DNA from 3 places in the Erwinia tracheiphila genome. Region 2 is predicted to be linked to each of the others. Evidence: predicted binding sites of a transcription regulator. Region 2 holds the regulator's gene; each other region holds the start of a gene.
The links. Region 2 encodes LexA, which represses DNA repair genes until DNA is damaged. Its sites were predicted from a motif close to TNCTGTATGTACATACAGNA; they were not measured.

Region 1 (4,288 bases), 1.7 Mb from region 2:
GGCCCATACTGACGCCCGGCTGCAGGGCATTGTCAGTGCGCTGCCAGCGCAGGCTGAAACCCTGGCGAAAGAAGCGGGCAGAACGTTGCTGGTACTGGACACGCGTCGCGGTGATGTGGCAGAGCAGCTTTATCTGCGTGAGAGATGGCAGATTAGCGGCACCATTTCCGATTTTGTGCGTTCGACGGAAGGTAAACTTGATGTAACAACGGTAATGTAACAGCGTGTTTCTGCCCTGTGATGTGTGACAAGACCCGATTGACATGGTGTGAGAAGAGGAGCTGGCCCGGTGTGCTTGAGGTGTTTACTGTTGCGGGCTGTTGTCTGAAAAGTGCCCGGAAGCCATTGTGTTAAGCAGGTATCTTCCCTAAAGTTCCCGCGCGGCGTTTAACGTGCTGGCGGGTAGATTTCGGGCTGAATGCAGTCCGAAGGAATGGATGAACGAATAAGGATATTGCATATGTTGAAGACGCTTTCAGTGGCGGCGCTGGTTGCCGCTTTGCTCTCGGGATTCGCACAGGCGGAAACCCATTCCCTTTCCGCGGGTTATGCTTATCAGGAAGTGAGTGGATTTAACCATTTTGCGGGTATTAACCTGAAATACCGCTATGAATTCGATGAAAGATACGGTCTGATTAGCTCTTTTAGTTTTGTTTCAGGCAGCGATCCTTACGATGCCACCAGCAGCAATGGTGTTGTGGTTAAAAACAGTGTCCGGGTGAAAACCACCAGCATGTTGGTTGGTCCGGCTTACCGTATCAATCGTCACGTTAGTCTCTATGGTCTGGTCGGGGTGAATAATGCTCAGGTAAGCTATTCGCCTTTACGAGATGATTCGCTCAGGCGTCCCTATGCCGGAGACGATAATCTCTACATGATGAAGCACACCACCAATTTCGCCTGGGGTGGAGGGCTGCAAATTAACCCGGTTGATTATCTGGTTGTCGATCTCGGTTACGAAGGTACCCGGGGAAAAATTCAGGGCAAGAACTACACAATGAGCGGATTTACTATCGGCATGGGATATTCCTTCTGATTACTGTAGCGGGCAGCGCCCCTTTCAACTGCTGACCTGAACGCAGTGATTTCTGTGAGCGCGGTCTGCTGCTTCCGATGCTGTTCGCTGCGGCAGGATGAAACCAGCCCCGGCAGAATGGCCCATGCGCCGGCTTTTCCAATTCTGATGGCTTATTTAACCACAGTGATATCTGTCTGTATTGCCTGCTGTCTCTCCGGTTGACCGCTGTGGCTGGGTGTGTGCCTGATTGGGTGTAATGACGCTGTTGGCCAATTCTTTTCGGAACGATATAAGTGACACTGTCCCCATTTTGCAACCAGTAAAACGGTGGTTAGCTGCATTAGCCCCGCAGGCTCTGGTTATTTCTGTTAAGCGCAATGGTTAAACGCTGAGTTGTGTATTTTGCGTTATGGCTAAATTGCGAATCAGCCCGAAAGATTACACGTAACAGGCTGACGTCGACCAGATACTGTGTAAAAATACAAACCATTTTAGTGAAAAGTGGTTTGTATGGCGCTGAATACTGCGTTGAAAGCGCAAATTGCTGGCTGGTACAAAGCTCTTCAGCAGCAGATCCCGGATTTTATTTCCCGTTCACCGCAGCGGCAGATGATTGCTGAAGTGACAAAAACCCTGGCAGGGGACGCGGGGCGCCATCTGGCGATTGAGGCACCCACTGGCGTGGGTAAAACGCTCTCCTATCTGATTCCCGGCATTGCGGTCTGTCGTGCTGAAGAAAAGCCGCTGGTGGTCAGTACCGCCAATGTGGCATTGCAGGATCAGATTTACCGCAAGGATCTGCCGCTGCTGCAGAAGATTATTCCTGACTTACGCTTTACCGCTGCCTTTGGTCGTGGGCGCTATATTTGCCCACGCAACCTTTCCGCACTGGCAAAGGACGAAGAAAAACAGGGTGTTTTCCTGCTGTTTCTTGATGACACGATGACGGCCAGCAAGGATGAACGGGCGCGGTGCACGCGTCTGGAAGAGGATCTCAATCGTTACCAGTGGGATGGTCTGCGCGATCACTGCGAAGAGACGATAGAAGATTCGCTCTGGCAGCGCCTCAGCACCGACAAAGCCAACTGTCTTGGCAGCAACTGTCACTGGTTTCGTGAATGCCCGTTCTTTGTGGCGCGGCGTGAAATTGAACAGGCTGATGTGGTGGTAGCTAATCATGCGCTGGTGATGGCTGCGCTGGAAACGGACTCGGTGCTGCCCCCGGCTAAAAATTTGTTGCTGGTGGTGGATGAAGGGCATCACCTGCCTGATGTGGCGCGGGATGCCCTTGAGGTCAGCGGGGAGATCACCCCGGGCTGGATCGGCGTCCAGCTGGATCTGTTCGCTAAACTGGTGGAGCAGTGTATGGCGCAGTTCCGGCCCAAAAGGCCCCCAGGCTTGAGTCAGCCTGAGCGACTAAAGGCGCACTGTGATGATGTACATGAACAGATGCAGCAGCTGTCGCAGATCCTTATACAGCTTCTGCCGCCGGGGCACCAGGAAGGGGAACATCGCTTTGAAATGGGGCGACTGCCGGAGGCGGTACAGCCGCTGTGCGGCACCTTGTTCAAATACTTTGACGCGCTGCGCGGCTTGGCGGAAGCGCTGGTTAACGATCTGAGCGATAAGTCCGGTCAGTTCGACGTGGTCCGACTGCACCGTACGCTGTTACAACAGATGAACCGTGCTTTAGGCTGGTTTGAGGCCAGCAGTAAGCTGTGGCGACTGGCGGCGCTGGAGCAGGCCTCTGGGGCACCCGTTTCCAAATGGGTCAAACGGGATATGCGGGAGGGAATGGAACATCTGACTTTACACTGCGCGGGGATCCGCGTCAGCGAACAGCTGGAAAAACTGCTGTGGCGTAAAATCCCCCATGTGGTACTGACCTCGGCCACGCTGCGTTCCCTGAGCAGCTTCCAGCATCTGCAGGAAATGTCCGGGCTGAGTGAAAAAGCAGGGGATCGCTTTGTGGCGCTGGATTCCCCTTTTAATCATATCAAACAGGGCAAACTGATTATTCCGCAGATGCGTTATGAACCAATACTGGCAAGTGAATCTTCTCATCTTGCTGAAATGGCACATTTTTTTCGTGCGCAAATGCGAATGGCGGCGCATAAAGGTATTCTGGTGCTGTTTGCCAGCGGTCGGGCGATGCAGCAGTTTATCGCTTACCTGCCCGAACTGCGGTTGGCTATGCTGGTGCAGGGAGATAAGCCGCGCTCTGCGCTGATCGTGCTGCACCGAAAAAGGGTGGAGCAGGGCGAAACCAGTATTCTGGTAGGGCTTCAGTCTTTTGCGGAAGGCCTGGATTTAAAAGGTGAGCTGCTCTCGCAGGTGCATATCCATAAAATTGCTTTTCCGCCGGTGGACAGTCCGGTGATTTTGACCGAAGGTGAATGGCTGAAAAGCCTGAAGCGCTATCCTTTTGAGGTGCAAAGCCTGCCGAGCGCCTCTTTCAATTTGATTCAGCAGGTCGGCAGGCTGATTCGTAGCAACGAATGTTATGGTGAAATAGTGATTTATGATCGGCGTTTACTGAGCAAAGGTTATGGCGCAAGGCTGCTGGGTGCGCTGCCAGTGTTTCCCATCGAGCAGCCACTGCTGCCGGAAGGCGAGCTGCCTGTCGCGTCAGAGGCTGCAGCAGTAAAAAAAGTTGCGACGAAACGACGACGCTAAACCCGTCACGCATTTTCTAACTGAGTAAGATGATGGAATACAAAAAAATTATCAAAGAAGTCGGGCGCGGAAAAAATCACGCACGCGATCTGGATATCAACACCGCATACCAGCTTTATCATTGCCTGCTGGACGGTGCCGTCCCCGAACTTGAAATGGGCAGCATCCTGATTGCTCTGCGCATAAAAGGCGAAGGGGAAGAGGAGATGCCGGGATTTTACCAGGCGATGCAGGAACGGGTGTTGCAGCTCACCCCGCCTGTTGGTTTGCCAATGCCGATTGTTATCCCCAGTTACAATGGTGCGCGCAAGCAGGGAAATCTGACTCCGCTGCTGGCGCTGCTGCTGTCGACATCAGGTTTTCCGGTGCTGGTGCATGGCGTCAGTGACGATCCCACGCGGGTGACCAGCGAAACGATTTTTGCTGAACTCAGTATACCGCCGGTGACCTTTGCAGAAGAAGCACAGGCCCGGCTTGAACGCGGTGAGCTGGTGTTTATCCCGGTTGGTTCACTTTGTCCGCCGCTGGAAAAACAGCTGGCTCTGCGCTGGCGCATGGGGGTGCGCAACAGTGCGCACACTCTGGCGAAACTGC
Region 2 (4,288 bases):
TAATGCCAGCGGCAATGTGTGGCGGCACCAGGCCTTGATGATAGAGCACGTAGGAAAGCAGCAGGTAATCCATATGACTGCGATGACAAGGCACGTAGACAATCTCATGACCGTCCTGCGCCAGCTGACGCACGCGCTCACCGCCGTTCACGTTAATTCCCTGATAGAGCTTGCTCCACAACCAACCCATCACGCGATCGGTCAGGCGGATGGCTTCATAAGAGAAGTCAGCCGCAATCTCTTCCATCAGTTCCACTGCATTCTGCTGGGCTTTGTCAAGAGAGATTTTTTTACCGCGTGCTTCATCTTCAATCGCTTTTACGATCGCTTTTGATTGCAGTAGCTTATTGAACAAATCCTGGCGGACAGGCAAACGAGGGCCAATGGCGGCCAGACGCTGGCGGGCAAAATGGATTCGTGCCACTCTTGCCAGCTTTTGCGCGATAGTCTTATCCGTGCCGTGTTCGGTTGCCATACGGCGCATGGAAACCATCGGCGAAAAACGCACGAAGCTGTCACGCCCCAGCCACAGTACGGCACAGAATTTCTGAATACCGTTAAGCATACGCAGATGGGGTTGCTCTTCACCCTGAATCTCACGGCCCGGTGCCCGGCCAAACATGACCGAAACCGGGACCATCTGCACATCAAGATGAGGATTGCTGCGATGCAAATCCAGATAATCGTGAAACAGCCTCACCGATTCCAGGTTAGGGACAAAATATGGAAACAGGCGGGGGCCATCATGAATAAACACATGCCGGGGTAACACAGTTCCGTCTATTTCCAAGGGTTCCAGCGGGTCGGGAAGTTCCTGCTTGCGGCACTGCTCGCGTAGCGCCAGAAGATCGGCCTTTGAATCGTATGGCAGCACATACATAATAGGGCGTGAGGTATCCAGTCCCAGTTCAGTAATGGGATCTTTAGGAATGGCCTTACTTCTTACCAAAACTTTTACCGGTAAATTCAGTGTATTATAATAAAAACTACGCCAGCCTGACATAGACAATATGAAACCTCTTGTTAGCAAAACGCTGCAAGCATATCAGAAAGCGCCATTGAGATCTGTGGTGACGCGAAATGTGCTCGCCCTGTTTGCTGACGTTATTACGATATAAAGGTTTTTTCAAACATGACAAACAGTGTTAGCGGACTGACTCGCATTATTAAAGCGGTTGGGTACTCGTGGAAAGGTATCCGTGCTGCCTGGCAGAATGAAGCGGCTTTCCGTCAGGAAGCCGTGGTGGCGATCGTAGCTATTATCATTGCCTGCTGGCTGGACATTGATGCAATAAGCCGGGTGTTAATGATTGGCTCTGTTGGGCTGATTATGATTGTCGAGATGATCAACAGCGCCATTGAGGCCGTAGTCGATCGTACCGGTAGTAACTACCATCTGCTGTCCGGCAGAGCCAAAGATATGGGGTCGGCGGCTGTTTTACTGGCTATCTTGCTGGCCATCTTTGTCTGGGGTACGTTGCTGTTCGCGCATGTTCTCTAGCGCTCGCATAACTTTATCGATGGCTGTCTTTTGCCTAACTTTAGTTTTCAATGTGCAAATACCTGTATATACTCACAGTTGACTGTATAAACAACCAGGGGGCGGGATGAAAGCATTAACAGCAAGGCAGCAGCAGATTTATGACCTGATACGTGAACACATTAATCAGACTGGGATGCCGCCAACGCGTGCAGAAATCGCAACCCAGCTTGGTTTCCGTTCCCCTAATGCGGCTGAAGAGCATCTTAAAGCGCTGGCGCGCAAAGGCGTCATTGAAATTGTCTCTGGTGCCTCGCGGGGTATCCGTCTGATGATGGAAGAAAATGAAGGCTTGCCTCTGATTGGTCGCGTTGCGGCAGGTGAGCCTTTGCTGGCGGAACAACACATCGAAGGGCACTATCAGGTTGATCCTGACTTGTTCAAGCCTGGCGCAGATTTCCTGCTGCGCGTTAGTGGCATGTCGATGAAAGACATTGGCATTATGGACGGTGACCTGCTTGCCGTGCATAAAACGCAGGATGTGCATAATGGGCAGGTTGTGGTCGCGCGCATTGATGATGAGGTCACCGTGAAGCGTTTGAAGAAACAGGGGAATGTCGTACAGCTTCTGCCTGAAAACAGCGACTTTCAGCCGATCGTCGTCGATCTTAACAAACAAATCCTTTCTATCGAGGGACTGGCAGTCGGTGTGATTCGTAACGGTAACTGGCTGTAAGCATCTGTTCACAAAAAGACTTTTTGTTTTTGCTGGCCATCGCGCCCCATTGTGCTGAGGGCTGAATTGTAACTCCGTCAGCCAGTGGGTGATGATGCGATTCTTCAGTCATTCTGACAGGCATCTTTGGCGGCTGGCATTGCCAATGATCCTGTCCAATATCAGTGTGCCACTCCTTGGTCTGGTTGATACCGTTGTAACCGATCATCTTAATAATGCCAGCTATCTTGGCGGCGTGGCGGTGGGTTCTGGCAATCGATCCTGCCAGTCTGTGGGGTATATGTTATCTGCCGGACGGCATGTTTATTCGCGCCAGGCGTGCCAGAGAGATGCGTAACGGTATGCTGATTTCAGTCTGTAGCTATGGTTTAACACTCTTTACCGTGCCGATCCTGGACAATCACGGTTTGTGGCTGGAAGTTACTGTTTTTCTGATAATGCGTGGTGTCACCCTCGGGGCAATCTGGTGAAATCACTGGCGCAACAATAACTGGTTTGCCAGTTGACATATTCTGTTACTCAACCTTTTCGCCTCTTATGTCCTGATTTTGTTAATTTTTTTCTTATCCAATCAATAACGGTAGCAATTTCAATCCTGATTCGTGTGATTTGCAAAATTTATACTGTATTTAACTGTAATTTCAGTATTTCATAGCGCATAATTTTGCAATCGTAGATTTTCTGAAACGATATCACCAAGTCTGTTAACGTCTGGTTGAAGGAATAACGCAAATGAATAAAGATGAAGCCAGCGGCAACTGGAAACAGATTAAAGGTGAAGTGAAAGAGGGCAGGCTCACTGACGACTATATGACCGTAGTAGGAAGGTAAGCGCGATCAGTTGGTGGGTAAAATACAGGAACGTTACGGCTACGCTAAGGATCAGGCAGAGAAAGAACTCAGTGACTGGGAAAGCCATAACAATCACCACTTCTGAAAATAATCACCGTTGAGGTATGATTTTCAAAGTTGGTGGCACAGGGATGTGTCTGTACGCTGGTTGCTTTTCCTCCCTACATAACGGCCTTGAGTATCAATAATTCCTTAAAACACCCGTAGTCAACGCCCGCGTTTCCGGGGGGACAGTGCATGATCATGTTCACATGCATCCTGATGTTTACAGGCTTCCACTTCGACACACAGTTTGCACAAGCCATGTGCCTCAATAACGCTGTTAGTCAGAATAAACCCTGAAGGCAGAGCCAAAGCTTTTAATATTTTTTCCACTCCATCGGCGTGCTGCTCTGATACTGCTCCGCAGCGATCACAAATAAGCATGGCGGAAACATGGGAATGCTGCTCGAAATGATGACACACCACGTAGCTGTTTGTGGACTCAACACGATGTACAAAACCCTGTTCCAGTAAAAAGTCCAGCGCACGATAAACGGTAGGCGGTTTTGCCTGTGGCTCTCTGACGCGAAGTAAATCGAGCAGGCCATACGCGCTGATGGCGCCCTGGTGTTGACACATCAGACGAAGCACTTCCAGCCGCTGAGGTGTCAGCCTGACGCTGCGTTGTTGGCAGAGTGCTTCGGCCTGCAAAAGAATTTTTTCAGCGGTGTTTACTGTCATCATTTACTCCAGAGCCAGATCGGTTTGTTATGTTATCACGCTCAATGTAAAACGCCGAATTCTCAGCCAGAAGCCATTATGTCGCTGCAAAATTGCCCTGATTTGGGCATTTACCAATGAAAAACACAGTAATTTGCATTATTGGTGGTGTGTTAATGAAATTAATGGGTGGTGCCAGTTAATTCAGTATTATACGTTTTCTTTTTAATGCCGCTAATGTTATTTATCGCGCGATATCTTCCTGACAATGTTTTTAAAGCCGCGGGCCAGTTTCGGGGCAAAAAAAGTGCATCCTAGTCTTATTTTCTCAGGTCCGTAACAGATAAATAAAACAGCACTAACCAGATAAACCACTTTATTATTACTTAATTCGCAGGAATGAATGATTGCCTTTATATTCATTATGTAATCAGTCTCTCACTGTACGTGTTTTCGCTGTGCACTTATTCCTTATCTGGATGGGTAGAAATTAAAAATATAAAAAAATCAGTATATTA
Region 3 (4,288 bases), 1.8 Mb from region 2:
AGCAGGGACTGTTTCAGGTATTATTGTTGGTCTTCCGCTACTATGGCTGGTGCCCTCTGTTCAGGGACAATTAATTTTAATTGTACTCAGTGGCGTACTCTTCTTCGCTTTCCGTCAGTAACATTATGCCAGCGCCACCTTGTTTATTACTCTTCTGGTATTAGGCTGCTTCAATCTGCTGGAGCAGGGATTTGATATTACCCTGCCACGTATTGTCGACACATTGATTGGTTTCGGTATTGCCTGGCTGGCTGTTGCTTTCATCTGGCCAGACTGGCGCTTTCGCAATGTTTCATCAGTAATTAAGCGTGCCTGTCATGCTAATTGCCGTTATCTGGACGCTATCCTTAAACAATATCACCAGGGTAAAGATAACGGACTGGATTACCGTGTTGCCCGTCGGGATGCTCACAATGCCGATGCTGAACTTGCTTCCGTTGTTTCGAGCCTGTCAGCTGAAAAAAATACAAACGAAACACTTAAAGAACACGCCTTCAGGCTGTTATGTCTCAATCATTCCTTGTTAGGCTATATCTCGGCTCTTGGTGCTCATCGTGAAAAGATCACCAGCCAACCATTGCTGCAACTGATGGATACTGCTGTTAGCTATATTGATGACATCCTTTTGTCAAACCAGGATGATGGGACTGACGCACTGCAGCTGGCGAATCTGTCTCAGCGCATCGAAGCGATGCAAACCACCAAAAAAGCTAAAGATCCCCTTGTCCTGCAACAGATTGGTCTGATGATTTCGCTACTTTTGGAAATAGCACAATTAAAAAAACAGATTATGAGCAAACAGGTTCGCGGCTCTCTGCACAGTGTGTGAGGCGCAGAGTTTCGCAATACCAATCGCGAAGATCTGCTTTCACAGCCTGTGATAACGCCTGATAATGCTGTCCCAGAATTGCACCTTCCAGAGCAAATAAAACGTTAATTCCCACATTCTGATTATTTGCGTGTAATTTTAACCAACAGCGTCTTGACCCTTGTTCTTTAAGCATTTTTACCGTACTAACTCCTACGCTGCGCAGTTGTACTTCAAGACGCATGCTGAGATTGGGCAAATCTTTCAGCCGTCGATTATTCCAGCTCCATACCCGCTGTTGTATAGCGCCCTGTAAGCAAAGTTTCGATAACGCTAATAATTGTTGTGACTCTCGCCACAGAAACTCATCAACTTTGTAGTATTCAAGAGAGACAGGCATGCCTCTTTTGTAAATTATTAAAGACTTCATCCTTCTTTCAGTAATATAGGGCATCACTTGCTCGCAGGCTCTGAGATACAGTTCACCGTCAGAAATAAGAGCAAATACAATGTGATTTACAGAAAGACTGTAGCCGCCAAACTGGCTTCGACAGGTAATCTCGCCCATCTCAGCAAGTTTATCTTTTGTACTTGTGATTCTTTTTTTTGTTTCTTCCATGATAATTTTCCTCAACTCTTATTATCTGAAGTTACTCTCCGCAAAGAAAAAGTATGCAATAGGAGTTACAGGTTCAATTACTAATTGCTGTTGTAGTCTTTTGCATTACGATTTTGCGAGACGTTTAGAAAAAATAAGGTTGATCTTTGCCCGGCACAGATATACTGTATATTCATACAGCAATCATGGAGGCAATGTTACTATGCAAACAAATTTCATTAAATCTCATCCAGTTAACAACAGGTTCAGTTCAGCACATACCTGTAAATCCTCCAGAAATGTCAAAGTAACAGGTTTAGTAAGTGAGCTGGTTTACAGTCTGGAAAAGCTGGATATAGCACAACTTCTGCTGCTGCCTTTGCTGCAGCAATTAGGCACTGAGTCGCGATGGCAGCTTTGGCTTACGCCACAAAAAAAGTTGAGCCGCAGCTGGCTGGTAGAATCTGGTTTGCCACCAGAGAAAGTGATGCATGTAAAAGCCTCTGATACCATCAATACAGTAGAAACAATGATTAAGGCAATGCAGACAGGAAACTACAGTGTGGTTTTGGGGTGGTTGCCTGAAAAAATCTCCTCAAAGGATCGTTGCAGACTGGAGGCAGCAGCTTTATCAGGGCAAACGCTAGGCCTTATAATGCGACCTCATATGCAAAATTTTGCCCAGCATAGACCTCTCAATGGATTAAAAATTCAGTCTGGATTGTATCATTAAGTAAAAATAAGAATATTCTTGCCACCGTATACGAGCTTTACCAATATAAGATCATGATTACATTATAACTTGATGTGACAATGAGTTAGCTGTATTTTCCTTAAATTGTTTCAACACACAACCTGCCGGAAAATGTGTAGGAATATGTATAATACTCTGTTTTTTTACAGACTAATGTCACATCATACTTGTAACTTTGCTGGTACGTTGTAGACTTTACGTCGCCAGGGTGCTCTAAAATCTTCCTTTCCCGGACGATAAACAATTGAGCGCCTTAACCCGGCGAAGGATTAATCAAAGAGCTCATTAAAGCTCATTGCCTATTTGGATGATAACGAGGCGCAAAAATGAAAAAGACAGCTATCGCAGTTGCAGTGGCACTGGCTGGTTTCACTACCCTAGCGCAGGCCGCCCCTAAAGATAATACCTGGTATACTGGTGCAAAACTGGGTTGGTCTCAGTATCACGACACCGGTTACTACGGTAACGGTTATGTTAACAATGATGGCCCAACTCACCAAAATCAGCTCGGTGCAGGTGCATTCGGAGGTTACCAGGCTAACCAGTATCTCGGCTTCGAGCTGGGTTACGACTGGTTAGGTCGTATGCCTTACAAAGGTAATAACGTAAATGGCGCGTTCAAAGCACAAGGCGTTCAGCTGGCTGCCAAACTGAGCTACCCGATTGCTGACGATCTTGACGTTTACACCCGCTTAGGTGGCATGGTGTGGCGCGCAGATTCAACTCAGAATAATAACGGTACTCGCATTGGCGATCACGACACAGGTGTTTCCCCTCTGGCAGCCATAGGTGCTGAGTATGCCCTGACCAAAAACTGGGCAACCCGTCTGGATTACCAGTGGGTCAACAACATTGGCGATGCAAACACTGTTGGCACGCGTCCTGATAACGGAATGTTGAGCTTAGGTGTTTCTTATCGTTTTGGCCAGGATGATGTTGCTGCCCCGGTCCCAGCTCCGGCTCCGGCTCCGGCTCCAGTCGTGGAAACCAAACGCTTCACTCTGCGTTCTGACGTTCTGTTCGCTTTCAACAAGGCTACTCTGAAGCCAGAAGGTCAGCAAGCTCTGGATCAGCTATATTCCCAGTTAAGCTCTCTGGATCCTAAAGATGGTTCCGTTGTAGTTCTGGGCTATACTGATCGTATTGGCTCCGAACAGTATAACCAGAAGCTGTCTGAAAAACGTGCGCAGTCTGTTGTTGACTACCTCGTATCCAAAGGCATTCCTTCTAACAAGATCTCTGCACGTGGCATGGGTAAATCTAACCCTGTAACCGGAAATACCTGTGACAGCGTTAAAGGTCGTAATGCCCTTATCGATTGCCTTGGCCCAGATCGTCGTGTAGAAATTCAGGTTAAAGGTATTAAAGACGTAGTAACCCAGCCTCAGGGTTAATTGCTTTAATATAAACAGCCCACAGTTTGAAGTTATTCTTTGAATGTGGGCTAACCGATATCAGGTGAAAATATATGCGCCCTTTTGATTCTTTTGCATTGGTCAATAAAAATTTACAATCATCAATCTGATATAAAATATTCTCTTTTAAAATACTCAGGCTTTAGCTTGAATTCATCCTTCTGGCTGGCTGCCCTGTTCTGGTTTACCTAATATCGCCTTTAGATCCTCCTTTAAGGAATCCATACGGATTGCATACTTTTCTTTGTGTTCTGCATCTTCAATTAATTGAACTATCGTTTCCGAGAGAGTGCTACTTCGTCGCTGTGCGAGACCTGCCAATCGTTGCCATACAAGATATTCCAAATCGATCGATTTTTTACGGGTATGCTGGTGTTCCGCATTGAAATGCCGCTTGCGTCTGGCACGAATCGTTTGATTCATGCGATTTTGCAGCGCTGGATTGATATGGCGTGTAATCCATTCCGCTACTTGCACAGGTCGGTTTTCCATTGCCAATAATTCATCTACTGCTACCTGTGCAGCACTGAACTCCAAATAACGTGTGATCATTTCACCTTCCCGGTGTTTTTTAACCAGGTACTTCCATTTCCACCCGCTTTCCAGATTTTCCAGCTGCTGATATTTCATCGGAATCTCATGTTTTTGACTAACTGATTTAGAATATCAGCTTTTCCAACGCTCTCGCATTGAAAAAAACCAATTAATTTTTA

Region 1: the regulator LexA is predicted to act here: its motif matches at 1,486-1,505, upstream of dinG (ATP-dependent DNA helicase DinG).
Region 3: the regulator LexA is predicted to act here: its motif matches at 1,590-1,609, upstream of sulA (SOS-induced cell division inhibitor SulA).

What each region holds. Positions count from the first base shown of each region.
Region 1 covers NZ_CP089932.1:3,053,436-3,057,723, reverse strand. The annotation lists gene LU633_RS16075 (GNAT family N-acetyltransferase) at 1-220, shown strand, start outside; gene LU633_RS16070 (Ail/Lom family outer membrane beta-barrel protein) at 461-1,036, shown strand; gene dinG (ATP-dependent DNA helicase DinG) at 1,529-3,694, shown strand; gene ybiB (DNA-binding protein YbiB) at 3,727-4,288, shown strand, end outside.
Region 2 covers NZ_CP089932.1:4,737,007-4,741,294, reverse strand. The annotation lists gene plsB (glycerol-3-phosphate 1-O-acyltransferase PlsB) at 1-1,003, opposite strand, end outside; gene LU633_RS24550 (diacylglycerol kinase) at 1,133-1,501, shown strand; gene lexA (transcriptional repressor LexA) at 1,608-2,216, shown strand; partial or broken gene LU633_RS26390 (MATE family efflux transporter DinF) at 2,311-2,466, shown strand; gene LU633_RS26385 (hypothetical protein) at 2,585-2,725, opposite strand; partial or broken gene LU633_RS24530 (CsbD family protein) at 2,949-3,153, shown strand; gene zur (zinc uptake transcriptional repressor Zur) at 3,276-3,791, opposite strand.
Region 3 covers NZ_CP089932.1:2,897,966-2,902,253, forward strand. The annotation lists partial or broken gene yccS (YccS family putative transporter) at 1-829, shown strand, start outside; gene LU633_RS15335 (TfoX/Sxy family DNA transformation protein) at 789-1,427, opposite strand; gene sulA (SOS-induced cell division inhibitor SulA) at 1,630-2,139, shown strand; gene ompA (porin OmpA) at 2,487-3,554, shown strand; gene matP (macrodomain Ter protein MatP) at 3,729-4,205, opposite strand.